Regions from separate parts of the Micromonospora sp. NPDC047187 genome, predicted to be linked through region 1. Evidence: predicted binding sites of a transcription regulator. Region 1 holds the regulator's gene; each other region holds the start of a gene.

The links. The regulator HrcA, encoded in region 1, represses chaperone genes, less so after heat shock. The targets are predictions, from matches to a motif close to GGTTNGCACNCTCNNNNNGAGNGTGCNAACC.
Region 2: a site for HrcA is predicted at 6,184-6,214, ahead of groL (chaperonin GroEL). Genes of this name have one in related genera too.
Region 3: a site for HrcA is predicted at 2,132-2,162, ahead of groES (co-chaperone GroES). Genes of this name have one in related genera too.

What each region holds. Positions count from the first base shown of each region.
Region 1 is NZ_JBEYUF010000026.1:23,639-30,946, forward strand. Features, by position in the region: gene ABZ794_RS28635 (hypothetical protein) at 1-5, opposite strand, end outside; gene ABZ794_RS28640 (hypothetical protein) at 150-374, shown strand; gene ABZ794_RS28645 (16S rRNA (uracil(1498)-N(3))-methyltransferase) at 441-1,175, opposite strand; gene dnaJ (molecular chaperone DnaJ) at 1,177-2,322, opposite strand; gene hrcA (heat-inducible transcriptional repressor HrcA) at 2,398-3,420, opposite strand; gene ABZ794_RS28660 (DUF4870 domain-containing protein) at 3,647-4,273, shown strand; gene hemW (radical SAM family heme chaperone HemW) at 4,341-5,564, opposite strand; gene ABZ794_RS28670 (enoyl-CoA hydratase-related protein) at 5,584-6,372, shown strand; gene ABZ794_RS28675 (hypothetical protein) at 6,607-7,308, shown strand, end outside.
Region 2 is NZ_JBEYUF010000007.1:264,851-272,158, reverse strand. Features, by position in the region: gene ABZ794_RS15385 (glycerol-3-phosphate dehydrogenase/oxidase) at 1-237, opposite strand, end outside; gene ABZ794_RS15380 (S8 family serine peptidase) at 380-2,977, shown strand; gene ABZ794_RS15375 (GNAT family N-acetyltransferase) at 3,047-3,982, shown strand; gene ABZ794_RS15370 (hypothetical protein) at 4,062-4,310, shown strand; gene groL (chaperonin GroEL) at 4,367-5,989, opposite strand; gene ABZ794_RS15360 (hypothetical protein) at 6,262-7,308, opposite strand, start outside.
Region 3 is NZ_JBEYUF010000008.1:158-7,465, forward strand. Features, by position in the region: gene groL (chaperonin GroEL) at 1-1,613, opposite strand, end outside; gene groES (co-chaperone GroES) at 1,684-1,998, opposite strand; gene ABZ794_RS15490 (methyltransferase domain-containing protein) at 2,258-3,454, shown strand; gene ybaK (Cys-tRNA(Pro) deacylase) at 3,480-3,959, shown strand; gene ABZ794_RS15500 (substrate-binding domain-containing protein) at 4,139-5,224, shown strand; gene ABZ794_RS15505 (ATP-binding cassette domain-containing protein) at 5,339-6,157, shown strand; gene ABZ794_RS15510 (ABC transporter permease) at 6,154-7,308, shown strand, end outside.

The DNA.
Region 1 (7,308 bases):
AGCACCGCGCCAGGGTACGCGCGACCATCCACAAGGGTTGATCGATTGTCAGCCATTGGACCGTCCGCGGCGGGCTCTCGTGCGACCGCCGGCGGATCACCCGGCCGGGGAGGTGGTTGGCGGTTCGCGGGAGGGTAAGTCCCACCGACATGGCCGACCTCGCGCTGCTGGACCTCACCGCCGACTACCGGGTGGCCGATGGCCACGACGACGATCCTGTCCTGCTCCGCCCCGACGGCACCCCCGTCGAGACCTGGCGCGAGGACTACCCGTACGACGAGCGACTGGACCGCGAAGAGTACGACCGCGACAAGCGGCTGCTCCAGGCGAGGTCGGCGCACCGGACCCGCAGATCATCGGGCCGGCCGGGCTGAACCTGGGGCCGGAGGAAGAGGTGGTGCCAGCGTTTCCCCGGCCCTGAACCCAGCCAAAGCCCGCTGTCACCAGCGGCCGAGGCGGGCGGCGAGCACGCTGAGGGCCGCCACCCCGGCGGTGGAGGTGCGCAGCACGGCCGGTCCGAGGCGTACGGGTCGCCCGCCGGCCTCGGCGAAGGCGGTCAGCTCGGCCGGGGCGATGCCACCCTCCGGGCCGACCACCAGCACGATCTCTCCGGTGGAGGGCAGCTCGGCGGTGGTGAGCCGGTCTTCGGCCTCCTCGTGCAGCACGAACGCGGCGGCGGCACCGGCGATCCGACGGGCCACAGTGGCAGTGGACTCGTCCGGCGCACCGGCCACCACCGGCAGCCACGGCCGGCGGGCCTGCTTGGCCGCCTCCCGGGCGGTGGCCACCCACTTCTCCCGGGCGCGTACGCCCCGGTCGCCGCGCCACTGGGTCACCGAACGCGAGGCCGCCCAGGGCACGATCTCGTCCACCCCGACCTCGGTCATCGCCTGCACGGCCAGTTCACCCCGGTCGCCCTTGGCGATGCCCTGCACTGTCACCAGACGGGGTACGGGCGCGTCCGCGTACCCCCGGGAGGTGATGGTGACCTCCAGGCTGCCCCGGCCGACGGCCGTGACCACGGCGGCGGAGGTGCCGCCCCGGCCGTCGGCGAGCAGCAGCTCCTCGCCGACGCGCAACCGCTGCACGGTGGCGGCGTGGTGCCCCTCCGGGCCGTCCAGGGTCAGCGCGTCGCCGGTGGGCAGCGCCTCCACCAGGAACAGCGGTGCGGACACCTCAGGCGTGCCCGTTGAACGCGTCGCGCATCCGGGAGAAGAAGCCGCCCTGCTTGGACAGCTCGGCGACCTCCTCACCACGGGTCTTGGCGAAGTCGCGCAGCATCTTCTCCTGGTCCGGGTCGAGCTTGGTCGGCGTCCGCACGTCCAGGTGCACGTAGAGGTCGCCTCGGCCGGTGCCGCGCAGGTGCGGCACGCCCCGGGCGCGCAGTCGCAGCGTGCTGGCCGGCTGGGTGCCGGCCTTGACGTCGACGGTTTCTTCGCTGTCCAGCGTCTTGATGGTCAGCCGGGTGCCCAGCGCCGCCGCCGTCATCGGCACTGTGACCCGGCAGTGCAGGTCGTCGCCCTTGCGGGAGTACACGTCGTGCGGCCGCTCGTGGATCTCCACGTAGAGGTCGCCGGCGGTGCCGCCGCCGGGGCCCACCTCGCCCTGCTGGGCCAGCCGGATCCGCATGCCGTCCTCGACGCCGGCCGGGATCTTGACGGTCAGCGAACGGCGGGTCCGCACCCGGCCGTCGCCGGCGCAGGTGGGGCAGGGGTGCGGGATGGTGGTGCCGTAGCCCTGGCACACGGTGCACGGCCGGGCGGAGACCACCTGGCCGAGGAAGGTGCGCTGCACCGACTGCACCTCGCCCCGACCGCCGCACGCCTCGCAGGTCGCCAGGTGCGTGCCGGCGGCCGTGCCAGCGCCGGAGCAGGTGGTGCAGAGCACTGCGGTGTCGACGGTGATCGGAGCCTCGACGCCGAAGGCCGTCTCGTGCAGGTCGAGTTCGAGCCGCAGGATCGCGTCGGCGCCCGGGCGGGTACGCGGCCGTGGGCCACGGGCGCCACCTCCGGCACCGCCGAAGAACGCGTCCATGATGTCCTGGAAACCGACGAACGGGCCGGCGCCTCCGGGGCCACCCGGGCCGCCGGCGCCGCCGCCACCCGGGGCGAGCGGGTCGCCACCCAGGTCGACGATCTGCCGCTTACGGTCGTCCGAGAGGACCTCGTACGCGGCGTTGATGTCCTTGAACTTCTCCTGAGCCTCCGGGTCCGGATTGACGTCCGGGTGGAACTGACGCGCCAGCTTGCGGTAGGCGCGCTTGATCTCGTCGTCGGAGGCTTCCCGGCTCACACCGAGAATGCCGTAGTAGTCCCTGGCCACTGCGTTCCGTGTCCTCATGTTCGTCTCGCGTTGCGCCGGTCGGCGGCCGCAGCCGGCCGCATCGGCCCTGACCAATCAGTTCTGGGCCAGCAACTCGCCCACGTAGCGTGCCACGGCGCGTACCGTGGCGATGTTGCCGGGGTAGTCCATCCGGGTGGGCCCCAGCACCCCCAGGCCGCCCACGATGGTGGTGCCCGGGCCGTACCCGGTGCTGACCACCGAGGCGGCGCGCAGGTTGTCGAACTCGTTCTCGTCGCCGATCAGCACCCGGGTCGTGCTCGGCTCGGTCTCACCGATGAGCTTGAGCAGCACGACCTCCTCCTCCAGAGCCTCGAGGATCGGCCGCAGGGAGCCCTGGAAGTCGAGCAGGCCACCCCGGGTGAGGTTCGCGGTGCCGGCGAGCGCGATCCGCTCCTCGTGCCGCTCGACGAGCGTCTCCAGCAGGACGGTGGCGAGCGTGGTCATTGTCGGACGCAGGCCGGTCGGCGCTTCCTCGACCAGCGCCTGCACCAGCGGTGGCGTCTCGGACAGCCGGGCGTTGGCGAGCTTCTCGTTGATCAGGCGGCGCAGGTCGGTGACGTCGGCGGCGGGCACCGGCCCGGGCAGCTCCACGAGTCGCTGCTCCACCCGCCCGGTGTCGGCGATCATGACGAGCATCAGCCGGGTGGTGGAGATCGGCACCAGCTCCAGGTGACGCACCGAGGAGCGGGCCAGGCTCGGGTACTGCACGACGGCGACCTGCCGGGTCAGCTGGGCGAGCAACCGCACTGTGCGGTGCACCACGTCGTCGAGGTCGACAGCGCCGACCAGGAATCGCTCGATGGCCCGGCGCTCGGCCGGGCTGAGCGGCTTGACCCGGGACAACCGGTCGACGAAGAGGCGGTAGCCGCGGTCGGTGGGCACCCGGCCGGCACTGGTGTGCGGCTGCCGGATGTAGCCCTCCTCCTCCAGCACGGCCATGTCGTTGCGGACCGTGGCCGGGGAGACCCCGAGCTGGTGCCGCTCGACCAGCGCCTTGCTGCCGACCGGCTCCTGGGTGGAGACGTAGTCTTCGACGATGGCGCGGAGCACTGCGAGTTTCCGGTCGTCGAGACCCATCCTCCGCACCTCCTGTCGCACGTCGGCCGCCGGCGCTCTGGGCCGGCCGAGCCGTCCTGGCACTCGACTGTAACGAGTGCCAGTCTACGTCGGCGGGCCCCCCGACGCGATGATCAACGGCCACCCGTCGGTGCGGCCCACGCCACCGGCGTTGGGCCGATCGGCCCACACTGCCGGGCGGTGTCGCTCTGGTGCGGCGTTGCCACTGGCACCTACCGTGACATCCATGACTGAACCTCCTCGCCCTCCCGGGTCGGGCGACCCCGGCAACTACCCGCCGGAGCCCACCTCCCCAGGCCCGTCCCCGTCGGCCGAGCCACCCACCGCACCACTGTCCGGGGCGCCCGGCCCGGCCGGCTATCCCCCGGCCGGTGGCTATCCGCCGCCCACCGGTGACCAACCGCCGTCAGGCGGCTACCCTCCGGCAGGCGGCTACCCCCCGCCCGGGGGCTACCCACCGCCCGGCGGCTATCCGGCCGGTGGGGCCTACGGCGGCCCCGGCGGCGGCTACGCCAACAACGAGGACAAGACCTGGGCGTTGGTCGCGCACTTCGGCGGCGCTCTCGGCGCGCTGGTCAGCTTCGGTCCGCTGGGCTTCGTCGCCCCGCTGATCGCCTACCTGGCCCGCGGCCAGCAGTCGCCGACCGTCCGGGCGCACGCCCTCGCCGCCCTGAACTTCCAGATCCTCTGGTCGATCATCGCGTTCGTGCTGCTCTTCGTGAGCTGGTGCCTGCTCTTCCTGCCCAGCATCGCCGTCGTGGTGATCCAGATCCTGTTCGGGATCATCGCCGGCATCAAGGCCAACGAGGGCACCCCGTACCGCTACCCGATGACTGCCAACTTCATCAAGTGAACCGGGCCGGCCGCTCCCCCGGCCGGACCGGTTCGCCGCTGTCCCGGCCCCGGGGGCGGTGGGCCACTCAGGGCAGCAGATCGCGGACGACCGCGTCGGCGAGCAGCCGCCCGCGCAGTGTGAGCACCGCCCGGCCGGCGGCGTACTCGTCGGCGGCCAGTAGACCGCCGGCCAGCGCCCGCTCGGCGCCGGCCCGGCCGGTGGCATCGAGCACCGCCAACGGGAGGCCGCTGGCCAGCCGCAGCCGGAGCATCACGTCCTCCATGTGCGCCTCGTCGACAGTCAGCACCTCCCGGGCCAGGCCGGGAGACGCGCCGGCGGCCAACCGCTGGGCGTACGCCGAGGGGTGTTTCACGTTCCACCAGCGCACCCCACCCACGTGGCTGTGCGCCCCCGGCCCCAGCCCCCACCAGTCCGCGCCGGTCCAGTAGAGCAGGTTGTGCCGGCAGCGGGCCTCCTCGGTGCGGGCCCAGTTGGAGACCTCGTACCAGGAGAGACCGGCCGCGTCGAGCGCGGCCTCCGCGGCCAGGTAGCGGTCCGCGGCCACGTCGTCACTGGGGTACGCCAGCTCGCCGCGTCGCATCCGGGCGGCGAGCCGGGTGCCGTCCTCGACGATCAGGGCGTAGGCGCTGACGTGGTCCACCCCGGCGGCGACGACCTGCTCCAGCGAGGCGGCGAAGTCCTCGGCCCGCTCCCCCGGGGTGCCGTAGATCAGGTCCAGGTTGACGTGCTCGAACCCGGCGTCGCGCGCCTCCAGGGCGGCGGCGGTGGCCCGGCCGGCGCTGTGTTTGCGGTCCAGGATCGCCAGCACCCCCGGGGAGGCGGACTGCATGCCCAGCGAGATCCGGGTGTAGCCGGCGGCCCGCAGCAGCTTCAACGATTCCGGCGTGACCGACTCGGGGTTGGCCTCGGTGGTCACCTCGGCGTCGGCGGCCAGCCCCCAGGTGCGGTCGATGCCGTCGAGGATGCGGGCCAGGTCGTCGGCGGGGAGCAGGGTGGGCGTGCCGCCACCGACGAAGACGGTGTCGACCCGGGGCGGCGGGGTGTCGCCGAGCACCCGGGCGGCGAGCCTCAGCTCGGCCAGCACCGTGTCCGCGTACCCCTCGCGGCTGGCACCGCCGCCCAGTTCGGCGGCGGTGTAGGTGTTGAAGTCGCAGTATCCGCAGCGACTGGCGCAGAACGGCACGTGCACGTACACGCCGAAGCCGCGCGCGCCGACCGCCGCGGTGGCGGTGGCGGGCAACGATCCGTCGACGGGGACGGTCTCACCATCTGGAAGGACGCCGGGCATGGCCACTAGTGTGCCCGGCATGACCTCTCCCGACGTCCTCGTGCGGGTCGCCACGGCCCGTGGGGTGACCACCCTCACCCTGGACAGCCCGCACAACCGCAACGCGCTCTCCACCGGCCTGATGACCCAACTGCTGGCCGGGCTGGCGGACGCGGTCGCCGACGAGGCGGTCCGCGTGATCGTGCTCGACCACACCGGCCCGGTCTTCTGCTCCGGCGCGGACCTGAAGGAGACCGCCGCGGCGTACGCCAGCGGGACTGTGCCGGCCGGAATGCTGGGTGACGTGCTCGCGGCGCTGTGGGAGTGCCCGAAGCCGGTGCTGGCTCGGGTCGGCGGGCCGGCGCGGGCCGGTGGGCTGGGCCTGATCGCCGCCGCCGACCTGGCGGTCTGCGCCGACGAGGCGACGTTCGCGTTCACCGAGGTACGCATCGGGGTGATCCCGGCGGTCATCTCGGCGACAGTGCTGCCCCGGCTGCACCCCCGCGCCGCCGCCGAGCTGTACCTGACCGGCGACACCTTCGACGGTCGCCGGGCCGCCGAGATCGGCCTGGTGACGGCCTCGGTCCCGGCGGACGGGTTGGACGGCGCGGTACGGGGCTACTGCGACTCGCTGGTGCGCGGCGCGCCCGGGGCGCTGGCCGGCGCCAAGGAGCTGCTGCGCCGACCGGGTACCGCCGAGCTGCGCGCCGACCTGGCCCGACTCTCCGCCGTCTCGACCGGTTTCTTCCTCTCCGACGAGGGGCGCGAGGGGGTCACCGCGTTCCGCGAGAAGCGACCGGCGCGCTGGGTGCCCGCTCTCGACGACTGATGATCGGGGTGCCACCGTCGTTCGGCGGCGCCCCCGTCACGACAGCCCGCACCGGGAAGGGCGACAGAACGACTGGCAGGTGAGATCGCCACCGGAGCGGGAACGTCGCCAACCGGTACGCGACAGCGGAGCCGACCCCGAACCGGTCGGAGTCGGCCAGGTTGGGCCCGAACCACTCGGACGACCCGGGAAGGGCCTGCGGGGACGTACGCTTGGCGAACTGTCGATCTGGGGGTGTGGGTGCGAACTCGGGCAACCGTGGCGGGTGGAGTGGTGCTCATCCTCGTCGCCGTGATCGCGATCTGGCTCGTCGTACGGCAGGTCGGCGACAACCTCACGTTGCCGCTGGTGACGCGGAAGTGCACAGTGCAGGCCGACGGACGGGTCGCCCTGGACGCCGACCAGATGGCCAACGCGGCGACCATCGCCGCGATCGGCGCGAAGCGTGGAATGCCCGAGCGGGCCGTCGTGGTCGCGCTCGCCACCGCGTACCAGGAGTCCGGGCTGCGCAACCTCGCCAACGGCGACCGCGACTCGATCGGCCTGTTCCAGCAGCGGCCAAGCCAGGGCTGGGGCACTCCGGCGCAGATCCGCGACCCGCGTTACGCGGCCAACCGGTTCTACGCGGCCCTCAAGAAGGTGCGCGGCTGGGAGGAGATGCGGGTCACCGACGCCGCCCAGCGGGTGCAGCGCTCGGCGTTCCCCGAGGCGTACCAGAAGTGGGCAGACGACTCCGAGGTGCTCAGCCGGGCCCTGCTCGGCGACGCCAGCGGCGCGGTCGCCTGCTCGGTGGGACGCACCCCGGCGATGCACGGCGCGGCGGCGGCCGCGCAACTGACCCGCAACCTGGTGCTCGACTGGGGGCTCAAGGGCACCGACCCGACCGACCCGACCGGGCTGGCGGTGACTCCGGGCGACCAGCGTGACGGCTGGCGG
Region 2 (7,308 bases), on a different contig from region 1:
CCCGGAGGCAAGATCACGCGCCTCGACCAGCGCCACCTTCAGGCCACGGGACGCCGCGTCCAGGGCGGCACCGGCTCCGGTCACCCCGCCCCCGATGACCAGCACGTCGAAGCGCTCGGCACGCAGTCGGCGCAGGTCGGACGCACGGCGGACCGGTGAGAGCTGACCGGCGACGGATCGGGAGACATTGGGGTCGCGCACCTGTCCACCGTAACCGTCGAGCCACCGTGTCGACATTCGCCGCCCGCCCCGCACCGCGCCCACCTGCTCCGAAGCGCACGACACGTCTCGCTACCCGATCCAGGCCAACCGATAGGAGATCTTCCCCGGAACCCGACGGTCGGGTCGAAACCCTTCGTCGTAGTCGTAAGGTTCTCGGATGCAAGGTCAACCTGTGCACCCCGGCCTCAGCGACCGTGGTTCCCCGTGGCCGGTGGTCGCGGCCGTGCTGGCGGGCTGCTGGACGCTTGCGGTCACAGTGGGCACCCAGACCGGTGGTTGGCTCACCGATCAGGTGCTGCTGGGCTTCGGGCGGGACCGGCTCGGCTGGCTCTGGCCGGTGCTCGGCCTGGCCACCGTCGTACTGGCCGGCACGCCCGCCCTGCTGCTGGCCCTCCTGCCCCGGTCGGGCGCGGTCCGGGCCACCGGGCGGGCCTGGTTGATCGGGGCACTCGCCCTCGGCGTGCTCACACTGCTGCGGGCCGTGCCGCCGGTGCACCACGAGGCCTACCTCGCCGCGCTGGCCGGCGCCGCGTTGCTCGGTGCCCTCGCCGTGCGCTGGTCGGCGCGCCGGTGGGCGTACCCCGGGCTGGTTGGCTCGGTCGGCGGCCCGGCACCCACCGGAAACGGCGACGCCGCCCCGCCCGAGGCCACCGGGAACGGCGACGCCGCGCGGCCCGAGGCCACCGGGAGCGCGGAGCCGGTCGGACGGCGCGTTCGCCGACCCGGCCCGGTGCCGCTGCTCGCGGTCGCCGCCGGGTTGGCGCTGCTGCTGCCGTGGGCCTGGCTGGGCGCGCTCGGCGGCCTCCTGGAGACCGCGCTCGCGGTGCTGGCGGCCGCCGCGCTCGGGGTGCTGGCCGCGACTCTGCTGGACACCCCCTTCTGGGCCCAGTTCGCGGTAGGGCGACCGCCTCGGCCGGCTCGGCTGGTGCTGGTCGGCGGCCTGGTCGCCGGGGTGACGCTGCTGCTGCTCGCGGCCGGGACCGGCCAGTCCGGCGCGCAGTTGCCCGCGCTGCTGACAGTGCCGCCGGTGGGTTTCGCGCTGGCCGCGCTCTGGGCCGCGACCTGGCGGCCCGCTGCCGACCCGGCCGGCTCCGACCCGGCCGCTGCCGACCCAGCCGGCTCCGACCCGGCCACCTCCGATCCGGCCGCCGCCACCCGCGCCGGCCGAGCGGCGACCGGCTGGCTCGTGGGCCTGGCCGCGCTCGGCCCGCTGGCCTTCACCGACCCGGAAGAGATCAGCCTGCTGCTGGTCGGCACCCGGGACATCCCGTTCTGGGTGGCGGCCGCCGCCGGCGTCGGGCTCGCCGTCGCGGTACTGGTCGCCATCGGGTACGCGGTGCTGCTCGCCCGGCCGACGGCACGCCCCCCGAGCAGGCGGGTCGCCGCGGTGGCGGCCGTGGTGCTGCTGGTGGCGGTCGGGGCGGTCGACCTCGGCCCCGGCCAGCCGGGCCTGCACGGCGAGCGGCTGTTCGTGGTGCTGCGTACGCAGGCCGACCTGAGCGATCTTCCGGCCGCCGCGCCGGGTCGGGCCGGGCGGGACGCTCGCGCGGCCGAGGTCTACCGGCGGCTGGTGACGACCGCCGAGCAGAGCCAGGGCGACCTGCTGCGGGGGTTGAACCGGCTGCGCCTCGACCCGGTGTCGTACTACCTGGTCAACGCGGTCGAGGTGGACGGCGGCCCGGCGGTGCGGGCCTGGCTCGCCCGCCGACCGGAGGTGGCGCGGGTGCTGGTCAGCCAGCGCTTGCGACCGCTGCCGGCACCGGCCGGGCAGAACCGGGGCACCCTGCCCAAGCCCACCGGCCCGGAGTGGAACATCCGCCAGATCGGCGCCGACCGGGTGTGGTCCCAACTCCGGGTCACCGGCACGGGCATCGTGGTCGGCAGCTCCGACTCGGGGGTGGACGGCGCCCATCCGGCGCTACGAGCCGGGTTCCGTGGTGGGGACGACTCCTGGTACGACCCGTGGGACGACACCCGGAGCCCGACCGACCAGGGCGGGCACGGCACCCACACGGTGGGCAGCGCGGTCGGGCGGGACGGCATCGGGGTGGCGCCGGACGCGCAGTGGGTGGGCTGCGTCAATCTGGACCGCAACCTGGGCAGCCCCGCGCACTACCTGGACTGTCTCCAGTTCATGTTGGCGCCCTTCCCGGCCGGCGGCGACCCGTTCACCGACGGCCGTCCGGAGCGCGCCCCGCAGGTGCTGACCAACTCGTGGGGCTGCCCGCCCATCGAGGGTTGCGACCAGCGCGTTCTGCGGCCGGCCACCGCCGCCCTCGACGCCGCCGGGATCTTCGTGGTCGCCGCGGCCGGCAACACCGGCCCCTGGTGCGCGTCGATCGACGATCCGCCCGCCCCGTACCCGGACGTGCTGACAGTGGGCGCAGTGGACGCCCAGCGGCGGGTCGCCGAGTTCTCCTCGCGCGGGCCGGCGCCGGGCGGCTCGGGTAAACCGGACGTGCTGGCACCGGGGGTGAAGGTGGTGTCGGCCATGCCGGGCGGCACGTACGCCGCCCTGGACGGCACGTCGATGGCAACCCCACAGGTGGCCGGGGTGGTCGCGCTGATGTGGTCGGCGAACCCGGCGCTGGTCGGTGACGTGACCCGGACCCGGCAGATCCTTCGGGACACCGCCACGGCGGCGACGCCCACCTATCGCTCCGACAGCCCCTCCGACGCCTGCGGTGCCCCGTCGAACGTCACCGGCGCCGGCCAGGTCGACGCCTACGCCGCCGTTCGCGCCGCCCAGCAATAGGCAGGTTTCCTTCCTGAGGTGCTGAGCCGAGGGTGCGGCCCGACAGCCGGTGATCTAGGGTCGGCGACCATGGACGCCGAGATCACCGTCACCGAGCTGACCGCCGACCTGGTCACCAGCGTCGTACAGCTCTGCCAGCAGGCTCTCGACCTGCCCGAGGACGCCGCCGAGGCGGCTGCCATCGTGGACGTGCTCTGGACCCGGGCCACCGCCGACCGGCCGGTGGTCGGGCTGGGCGCGTACCGAGGTGCGGACCTGGTGGGGGTGCTGATCTGTTCGGTGTCGTCGACCGAGCCGGGGATCGGGCACGTGGACCTGGTCGCGGTCCTTGCGGATCAGCGGCGTCGGGGCGTCGGCCGGGCGCTGCTCCAGCGGGCCGAACGGGTGCTCGCCGAGCGCGGGGCGACCGAGGTGCTGCTGGCCGGAAACCCGCCGTACTACGCGTGGCCGGGAATCGACGTCCGCTACACGCCGGCGGTCTGCGCCGCCCTCGCGCTCGGCTACCAGCAGGACCGGACCGCCTGGAACATGACAGCGGACCTGTCGTACGACGGGTCGCCGGCACTGCGCTCCACCGAGGCGGCGGAGCGGCGACTGGCCGATCAGGGCGTCACGGTACGCCGGGCGGAGCCGGCGGACCTGCCGGCGCTGATCGCGTTCGCCCGGTCCACCTTCGGCGGAACGTGGGACGGCGAGCTGGCCGGGTCGGTGGGACGCGCCGACGCCGGTTGCCACCTGGCGGAGCGGGACGGCGAGGTGCTCGGCTTCGCCGCGTACGGGTCGTCGCGGCCGAGTTGGTTCGGGCCGATGGGCACCGCGCCGGCCGCAGAGGGCTCGGGCATCGGTGGGGTGCTGTTGCGACGCTGCCTGCGCGACCAGCGGGCGGCGGGGCTGGACCGGGCACAGATCGGCTGGGTGGGACCGGTGCCGTTCTATTCGGGCAGCGCGGGGGCGTGGATCGAACGGGTCTTCTTCCTGTACCGGCGAACCCTGTCCAGGGGATAAACAGGGCAAACAGGACATGGATCCATTCGCCCGCATCGGCCCATCGACGCCCCCTACCGTTTCGGTAGAGGAGGCAGCCATGACCACGGATGACAACCAGACCGAGGACGGCCCGCCGATCACCTGGAAACCGGTAGGTGAACTCCCCGGCCAACTGCCGTTCGACAGGCTCGACTACGGCGACGCCGAGCAACTGGCCGAGATGACCACCGACGGCGAGCCGCCGGTGGCCGAGGAACCGCAGGAGATGGTGGACGCGCCGATCAAACTGCCTCCGCCGTACAGCCGGGCGCAGAAGCGGCGCAACCAGCGCCCACTACCGACCTGACGACGAACGGGGCGGACCGCGTCAGCGGCCCGCCCCGTTCGGTGTCGAAACTGGACTCAGAAGTCCATGTCCCCGCCACCCGGGCCAGCCGGGGCAGCCGGGTTCTTCTCCGGCTTGTCCGCGACAACGGCCTCAGTGGTGAGGAAGAGCGCCGCGATGGAAGCGGCGTTCTGCAGCGCCGAGCGCGTCACCTTGGCCGGGTCGATGATGCCCGCGGCCAGCAGGTCGACGTACTCGCCGTTGGCGGCGTTCAGACCGTGACCCGCTTCGAGGTTACGGACCTTCTCCACCACGACGCCGCCCTCAAGGCCGGCGTTGACGGCGATCTGCCGCAGCGGGGCGTCCAGCGCGACCTTGACGATGTTCGCGCCGGTCGCCTCGTCGCCGACCAGGTCGAGCTTGTCGAAGGCGGTCTTGCCGGCCTGCACCAGCGCGACGCCACCACCCGGGACGATGCCCTCCTCGACGGCGGCCTTCGCGTTGCGAACGGCGTCCTCGATGCGGTGCTTGCGCTCCTTGAGCTCGACCTCGGTGGCCGCGCCGACCTTGATCACCGCAACGCCGCCGGCCAGCTTGGCCAGCCGCTCCTGCAGCTTCTCCCGGTCGTAGTCGGAGTCGCTCTTGTCGATCTCGGCCCGGATCTGGTTGACCCGGCCCTGGATCTGCTCGGCGTCACCGGCACCGTCGACGATGGTGGTCTCGTCCTTGGTCACCACGACCTTGCGGGCGCGGCCCAGCATGTCGAGGCTGGCGGCGTCGAGCTTGAGGCCGACCTCCTCGCTGATGACCTGACCACCGGCGAGGATGGCGATGTCGGTCAGCATGGCCTTGCGGCGGTCACCGAAGCCCGGCGCCTTGACGGCGACCGACTTGAAGGTGCCACGGACCTTGTTGACCACCAGGGTGGCGAGGGCCTCGCCCTCCAGGTCCTCGGCGATGATCAGCAGCGGCTTGCCCGACTGCATGACCTTCTCCAGGATCGGGAGCAGGTCCTTCACCGACGAGATCTTGCTGTTGGCGATCAGGATGTACGGGTCGTCGAAGACGGCCTCCATACGCTCCGGGTCGGTCATGAAGTAGGCCGAGATGTAGCCCTTGTCGAAGCGCATACCCTCGGTGAGCTCCAGCTCCAGCCCGAAGGTGTTGCTCTCCTCGACGGTGATGACGCCTTCCTTGCCGACCTTGTCCATCGCCTCGGCGATGATCTCGCCGACGGTGCTGTCGCCAGCGGAGATGGAGGCGGTGGAGGCGATCTGCTCCTTGGTCTCGACGTCCTTGGCGAGCTTGGACAGCTCCTCCGAGACGCTCAGGACCGCGGCCTCGATGCCCCGCTTCAGGGCCATCGGGTTGGCGCCAGCGGCCACGTTGCGCAGGCCCTCGCGAACCAGGGCCTGGGCCAGGACGGTCGCCGTCGTCGTGCCGTCACCGGCAACGTCGTCGGTCTTCTTGGCGACCTCCTTGACCAGCTCAGCGCCGATCTTCTCGTACGGGTCCTCGAGCTCGATCTCCTTGGCGATGCTCACACCATCGTTGGTGATGGTGGGGGCACCCCACTTCTTCTCGAGCACGACGTTGCGGCCCTTGGGGCCGAGGGTCACCTTTACGGCGTCGGCGAGCTGGTTCATGCCCCGCTCGAGGCCGCGGCGCGCCTCTTCGTCGAACGCGATCATCTTGGCCATACGGCGTTGTCCTCCTGGACACTCACGGGCCACCCGAGATGTGTGCCCCGGATGGGCCGCCTGGTGTACGCACCTTGGGACGTCGCCACCTGGCGACGACGACGTCCTTCGGCCGGGCCGGATAGCCCGCGACGACCGGCCATGTGCCGCCCCGGCGTCTCCACGCCGGTGCAACCTGGCCCCACCGTCCCGACCATTGGCACTCACGGTATGCGAGTGCCAATGACTTGTTTAGCACTCTCACCTGCCGAGTGCAAGCACGATGCCGCCGCTCAGCCGAGTTCCGCAGCCAGTCCAGCGCTGTTCACCGGCGCCTCATGGGCACGCTGCTCGGCGTACGTCACCAGCAGACCGATCATCTGCGCGAGGTGGGCCGGCAGGGCCAGCACGGCGGTGACCCCGATCACCACCACCGCCCCGGCGGCGGTGCCGGCCGAGGAGAACGGGTCCGTTCCGAGCGGGGAGGTGCCGATTCCTTCCAGGGCACCGGGGATCAGGGTGCCGACGATCACCGCCGCGGCCACCAGGGCCACCCGTCCGAGCAGCAGGCCGAGCCGGTCGTGGAACATCCGGAACGATCGACCGATCGGGTTGTGCCGTTCGAAGAGATAGACCGGACCGGCCATGCTCAGCGCGAAGGCCAGGTAGATGCCCGGCAGCACGCAAAAACAGACACCGACGCCGATGAGCAGACTGACCAACAGGGTCCAGCCCCACAGCCCGAGTGCCCGACGCAGGCCGTAGCGCAGCGCGGCCTCCAGGCTGGCCGGCTGACCGGCCGCCTGCTTGGTGATCACCCAGGTGCCGGCGGCCCAGCCGACGGCCTGCACCAACCCGACCACCACGCTGCCGCCGACCAGCAGGACCAGGAGGCTCAGCAGTTCGGCGGCGAAATTGTCCGGCAGCGCGGGGGTCGACGTCGATTCGGCCTGGGCGGCCCACTTCGCCGACGGGTCCAGCCCGAGGGAGACCACCGAGAGCACCGCCGCCGGCAGCACCTGGGTGAGCAGCATGATCGGCACCAACTGCCGCCAGCCCCGGCGCAGCGCTCCCCCGCACCGGTTGAACCAGCCGCCGATACCGGCGCCGGGCGGCGTGACCAGGGCGTCGTTCGGGTCGAACCCGTGACCCGGCGGGTACCAGCCGACCGGCGGCCCCGGGTACCACGGCTGCCCGCCGTAGGGACCCGACCCGGGCGGGTAGCCCCCGGTGGGCGGGAACGCCCAGCCCTGCGGTGGCGGGGCCGCACCCCAGGAACCCTGCGCGGGATCCCAGCCGGGCGGCGGACCGGCGGGGCCGGAGGACGGGCCGGCCGGGGG
Region 3 (7,308 bases), on a different contig from region 1:
TGACCGTGGCCGTGCCCGCCGCCGGCGGCCGGCTCGGCCTGCTCCGGCTTCTCCACCACGAGGCTCTCCGTGGTGAGCAGCAGACCGGCGATCGAGGCGGCGTTGGTGACCGCGTTGCGGGTCACCTTCACCGGGTCGATGATGCCGGCCTTGACCAGGTCGACGTACTCGCCCTTGGCTGCGTCGAGGCCGTTGCCCCACTTGAGGTCGGCGACCTTCTGCGTCACGACGTAGCCGTCGTGACCGGCGTTCTGGGCGATCCAGCGCAGTGGCTCGACGAGCGCCTTGCGCACGACCGAGACGCCGACCTTCTCGTCACCGGTGAAGCCCAGGTCGTCGTCGAGCACCGAGAGGATCTGCACCAGGGCGGCGCCGCCGCCGGGCACGGTGCCCTCCTCGACCGCAGCCTTGGTCGCCGCGATGGCGTCCTCGATGCGGTGCTTGCGCTCCTTCATCTCGACCTCGGTCGCCGCGCCAGCCTTGATGACGGCGATGCCACCGGAGAGCTTCGCCAGCCGCTCGGCCAGCTTCTCCCGGTCCCAGTCGGAGTCGGAGGCCTCGATCTCCTTGCGGATCTGAGACACCCGGTCGGCGACGTCGGCCTTCTGGCCACCGCCGTCGACGATCGTGGTGTTCTCCTTGTCGACCACGACGCGCCGGGCGGTGCCGAGCACCTCCAGGCCGACCTGGTCGAGCTTGTAGCCCAGCTCCGGGGCGACCAGCTCGGCACCCGTGGAGATCGCGATGTCCTGGAGCATTGCCTTGCGCCGGTCACCGAAGCCCGGGGCCTTGACCGCGCAGACCTTGAGGGTCTTGCGCAGCGAGTTGACCACCAGGGTGGAGAGCGCCTGGCCGTCCACGTCCTCGGCGATGATCAGCAGGGGCTTGCTGTTCTGCAGGACCTTCTCCAGCAGCGGCAGCAGCTCCTCGATCGCCGAGATCTTCTGGGTGGTGACCAGGATGTACGCGTCCTCAAGGACGGACTCCTGACCCTCCAGGTCGGTGACGAAGTTCGGCGAGATGAAGCCCTTGTCGAACTGGAGACCCTCGGTCACGTCCAGCTCGGTGGTGAGCATCGAGCCTTCCTCGACGGTGATGACTCCGTCGCGGCCGACGCGCTCCATCGCCTCGGCGATCAGGTCGCCGATCGTGGAGTCCTGCGCGGAGATCGTCGCCACGTTCGCGATCGACTCCTTGCTGGTGACCTCGGCGGCACGGCCGAGCAGCGCCTCGGAGACCTTCATGGCCGCCGCGTCGATGCCCCGCTTGAGGCCGGCCGGGTTGGTCCCGGCGGTCACGTTGCGCAGACCCTCGCGAACCATCGCCTGGGCCAGCACTGTCGCGGTGGTGGTCCCGTCGCCGGCGACGTCGTTGGTCTTGGTCGCCACCTCCTTGACCAGCTGCGCGCCAAGGTTCTCGTACGGGTTGGTGAGCTCGATCTCCTTGGCGATGGTCACACCATCGTTGGTGATCGTCGGCGCACCGAATTTCTTGTCCAGGACGACGTTGCGCCCGCGCGGGCCGAGGGTGACCTTGACCGCGTCCGCGAGGGCGTTGACACCGTGCTCCAGCAGGTGCCGGGCGTCGTCCGAGAAGCTCAGGATCTTCGCCATTAATGTCCCTTCGAAGCGCCATTGCCCCGGCCCGGCGAGCCGGACCGGGGCAGTGGCACTGATCGGTTGCTTACTTCTCGATGACCGCGAGGACGTCGCGGGCGGAGAGCACCAGGTACTCCTCGCCGGCGTACTTGACCTCGGTGCCGCCGTACTTCGAGTAGAGGACGGTGTCGCCGACCTGCACGTCAACCGGAACCCGGTTGCCGTTGTCGTCGACGCGCCCCGGGCCCACAGCGAGGACAGTGCCCTCCTGCGGCTTCTCCTTGGCGGTGTCGGGGATCACGATGCCCGACGCCGTGGTGGTCTCAGCCTCGTTCGCCTGGACCACGATGCGGTCCTCGAGCGGCTTGATCGCAACCTTGGTCGCGGTAGTCACGGGCATACCCTCCTGGGGTACTGGTTTCGTTGCTGGCCAGCGGGGCTGACCAGCGTCAATCTGCCTCATGCCACCGGGCGGTGCCGTCGTCGCGGGTGCCGGTCCGCCTGGCGTGCGCACCCGGGTCGCGAGACCCGGAAGCTGGCACCCTCAGGGTGAGAGTGCTAATCGCAGGTTATTCCGTGGCTAGCACTCCGTCAAGGAGAGTGCCAGCGCGTCGCGCCCCGCCAGCCAGGATTTCCGGGTCGGCCGGGACAATGACCGGGTGGATCTCGATCAACTGGCGGCGCTGCGTACCCCTGAGGGGTCGGCCGCGCTCACTGCGGCGGCCGACCTGGCCGGCGGTGATCCACTGGTCGCGGCGTCGGCGCTGCGGGCGACCGGGGTGCCGCCGACGTTGGCCGCGGCGGCACTGACCCAGGCCGAGCTGCGTCATCGGGCGGTGGGCAAGTTCGGCCCGGCCGCCGCTGGGATGTTCCTCACCCGCCCCGGCCTGGAGCAGGCCACCCGCCGGGTGGTCGCCGACCGTCGGGCCGCCCGGTTGTACGCGGCCGGCGTGCGCACCCTGGCCGACCTGGGCTGCGGGCTCGGGGCCGACGCGCTGGCCGCCGCCCGTGCCGGCATCCGGGTGTACGGGGTGGAGGCCGACCCGGTGACCGCGGCGATGGCCGCCGCCAACGCCGACGCGGCCGGCCTGGCCGAGCTGTTCACCGTCGAGTGCGGCGACGCGACCGGGTTCGACGTGTCACGGGTCGACGGGGTCTTCTGCGACCCGGCCCGCCGCACCACCGGCACCGGGCGGCGGATCTTCGACCCGCGCGCCTACTCGCCACCGTGGGACTTCGTCACCGGGCTGGCCGAGCGGGTGCCGCGAACCGTGGTGAAGGTCGCGCCGGGCCTGGACCACGCGCTCATTCCGGCCGGCGCGGAGGCCGAGTGGGTCGGCGTGGACGGCGACCTGGTCGAGGCCGCGCTCTGGTGCGGCGAGCTGGCGGAGGTGCCCCGCCGCGCCACCCTCTATCGTCAGCGGGGCGCCGAGGCTCACCGCCACCAGCTCACCGGCTCGGGTGCCGCCGAGGCGCCGGTCGGGCCGCCGCGCCGCTACCTGTACGACCCGGACCCGGCGGTGGTGCGCGCGCACCTCGTGGCCGAGTTGGCCACCGAACTGGACGCCAACCTGGGTGATCCGAGCATCGCCTACCTCTACGCCGACCAGCCGATCCGCACCCCGTACGCGCGCTGTCTGGAGATCACCGACGTGCTGCCGTTCTCGCTCAAGCGCCTGCGGGCGCTGCTGCGCGAGCGCCGGGTGGGCCGGGTGGAGATCCTCAAGCGGGGTTCGGCGCTCACCCCGGAGCAGCTCCGGCGGGACCTGCGGCTGGCCGGTGACGCGGCGGCGAGTCTGGTGCTCACCCGGGTCGACGGCGCACCGACGGTGCTGATCGGTCGGCCGGTGGGCTAGCGCCGTCTCGACTAGCCTCGTCGCTGTGGCGGGACAGGGCACGCCGGCAACGGCACTGTTGGTCAAGCGCGGCATCCCGCATCGCACCCATCCGTACCGGGTGGCGCCGGACGCCCCGAACTACGGCGCGTTGGTGGCGGTGGCGCTCGGCGTGGCACCGGAGCGCGTGTTCAAGTCTTTGGTGACCGCTGTCGACGGCGCGCTCACAGTGGCGGTCGTTCCGGTCACCGGCGAGCTGGATCTCAAGGCGCTCGCGGCGGCGGTCGGCGGCAAGCGGGCGGGGTTGGCCGACCGGGCGGTCGCCGAGCGGGCCACCGGTTACGTGCGCGGTGGAATCAGCCCGCTCGGGCAGCGTCGACGGTTGCCCACGGTGCTGGACGAATCCGCGCTGGATCTCCCGACGATCTACGTCTCGGCTGGTCGGCGTGGTCTGCAACTCGAACTGGCCGCGGCGGATCTGGTGGCGCTGACCGACGCCCGCACCGCGCCGTTGCAGACCCACTGACGACAGTCGTTACGTCGACTCCCCCGTGGGATACCCGGGGAGTAACAGTCGCGTTGCTGAATTGTTATCGCTCCCAACAAACTATGCACCTGCGCGGTCTTGTGGAGCCGGTGTGACGCGAAATACGTTGCCGGACACAACAAAACAACACCTCCCCCACCTCCGAAAGGACCCTGCACATGCGTAAGGGGATCCTCACCATCGCCGCCGTGGGCCTGCTCACGACCGGCGGCTTGACCGCCTGTAGCGACGACTCCGGCGACAAGGCCGCCTCCGCCAAGACCCCCAAGATCGGCGTGATCCTCCCGGACAGCAAGTCCTCGGCCCGCTGGGAAACGGCGGACCGTCGGTTCCTGGAGGAGGCGTTCAAGGCCGCCGGCGTCCAGTACGACATCCAGAACGCCCAGAACGACAAGACCGCCTTCCAGACCATCGCCGACCAGATGATCACCGGCGGCGTGACCGCCCTGATGATCGTCAACCTGGACTCCGGCACCGGCAAGGCCGTGCTCGACAAGGCCAAGTCGCAGGGTGTGGCCACCATCGACTACGACCGGCTCACCCTCGGCGGCTCCGCCCAGTACTACGTCAGCTTCGACAACGAGACCGTCGGCAAGCTCCAGGGCGAGGGTCTGTCGAAGTGCCTGACCGAGAAGGGCGCCAAGAACCCCGTCGTGGCGTACCTGAACGGCTCCCCCACCGACAACAACGCCACCCTCTTCAAGGCCGGCTACGACTCGGTGCTCAAGCCGAAGTTCGACGCCAAGGAGTACGTCAAGGGCCCTGAGGACGCGGTGCCGGCGTGGGACAACGCGCAGGCCGCGACGATCTTCGAGCAGCAGCTCACCAAGGCCAACGGCAAGATCGACGGCGTGCTGGCCGCCAACGACGGTCTCGGCAACGCGGCCATCTCGATCCTCAAGAAGAACAAGCTCAACGGCAAGGTGCCGGTGACCGGGCAGGACGCCAGCACCGAGGGCCTGCAGAACATCCTCGCCGGTGACCAGTGCATGACCGTCTACAAGGCGGTCCGGGAAGAGGCCAAGGCCGCCTCCGACCTGGCCATCGCCCTCGCCAAGGGCGAGACGAAGGACACCGGCCAGACGGTCAAGGACGGCGACCGGGACGTCCCCTCGGTGCTGCTCACCCCGAAGGCCATCTACAAGGAGAGCGTCAAGGACGTCATCGCCGACGGCTACGTGACCAAGGAAGAAGTCTGCACCGCGGCGTACGCCAAGTTCTGCGCCGAAGCCGGCATCAGCTGACCGACGCCGCAGTACCCGCCGGAACGACCATCGCCGCCCGGCACGGGAGCACCCTCCCGTGCCGGGCGGCGCCCGCCGGACGGGCCCCGACCCTCCCTTAAGAAGGAGACCCCCGTGTCCGCGACCCCCCTGCTGGAACTCCGCGGGATCGACAAGAGCTTCGGTCCCGTCCAGGTGCTCCGCGACGTCGCCCTGACCGTCCACCCGGGCGAAGTGACCGCACTGGTCGGCGACAACGGCGCCGGCAAGTCGACCCTGGTGAAGTGCATCAGCGGCATCCACCCCACCGACGCCGGAGAGTTCCTGTTCAACGGTGAACCGGTGCACATCGGCAGCCCCCGCGACGCCGCCACGCTCGGCATCGAGGTCGTCTACCAGGACCTCGCGCTCTGCGACAACCTGGACATCGTGCAGAACATGTTCCTCGGCCGGGAGAAGCGCAGCGGCATCGTCCTCGACGAGCCGACAATGGAACAGCTCGCCGCCGAAACCCTGGCGGGGCTCTCCATCCGCACCGTCACCTCACTCCGCCAGCACGTGTCCAGCCTTTCCGGCGGTCAACGCCAGACCGTGGCCATCGCCAAGGCGGTGCTGTGGAACAGCAAGCTCGTCATCCTGGACGAGCCGACCGCGGCGCTCGGCGTGGCACAGACCGCCCAGGTGCTCGAACTGGTCCGCCGCCTCGCCGACAACGGCCTGGCCGTGGTGCTCATCTCGCACAACATGAACGACGTCTTCGCCGTCTCCGACCGGATCGCCGCGCTGTACCTCGGCCAGATGGTCGCCCAGGTGAAGACCACCGACATCACCCACGCCCAGGTGGTCGAGCTGATCACCGCCGGGCGCTCGGGCGGGCTCGGCCTCGCCACCGACCCGGGCAGCAACGGCGACGGCCCGCAGCCGGCCGACTCGATCTCAGGAGGCGCCCGATGACCACCACCGCCGTGCGGAAGGACGGACCCGCCGCCGTCACACCGCCGCCGACCATCGGAGGCCACTTCCGCAACTACCTCAGTCGGGTACGCGGTGGCGACGTCGGCGCGCTGCCAGCCGTACTCGGCCTGATCGTGCTCTGCACCGTCTTCGCGATCATGCGGCCGTCGTCGTTCCTGTCGGCCGGCAACTTCGCCAACCTCTTCACCCAGGGCGCGGCGGTCACGCTGATCGCGATGGGCCTGGTCTTCGTGCTGCTGCTCGGCGAGATCGACCTCTCCGCCGGCTTCGCCAGCGGCGTCTGCGCGGCGGTGCTGGCCAATGTGGTCACAGTGCTCGGCTACCCCTGGTGGGTCGCCGTGCTCGCCGCTGTCGCCACCGGTGTGGTCATCGGCAGCACGCTCGGCATGCTCGTCGCGAAGATCGGCATTCCGTCCTTCGTGGTCACCCTCGCCGGCTTCCTCGCCTTCCAGGGCGTCGTGCTGCTGCTCGTCAAGGATGGCACCAACATCGCCGTCCGCGACGACGTGCTGGTCGCCATCGCCAACCGCAACCTCGGCCCCACCTTGGGCTGGGCGCTGACCGCCCTCGCGGTCATCGGCTACGCGGCGGTGCAACTGCTGCGCCACCGCACCCGGGTGGCCCGCGGCCTGATCACCGACCCGCTCGCGGTGGTGGCGCTGCGGATCGGCGGGCTCGCCGTCATCCTCGGCACCGCTGTGTACGTGCTCAACCTCGAGCGCAGCCGCAACGTCCTCATCGTCTCGCTCAAGGGTGTGCCGATCGTGGTGCCGATCATCGCGGTGCTGCTGATCATCTGGACCTTCGTGCTCCAACGCACCAGCTACGGCCGGCACATCTACGCCGTGGGCGGCAACCGCGAAGCGGCCCGCCGGGCCGGCATCGGAGTCGACCGGATCCGAATCTCCGTCTTCGTGATCTGCTCCTCGATGGCCGCCATCGGTGGCATCGTGGCGGCCAGCCGGGCCAACTCGGTCGACCCGAACACCGGGGGCAGTAACGTACTGCTCTACGCGGTCGGCGCGGCGGTGATCGGCGGCACCAGCCTCTTCGGTGGCAAGGGCCGCGTCCTCGACGCCGTACTCGGCGGCGCGGTGGTCGCGGTCATCGAAAACGGAATGGGCCTGATG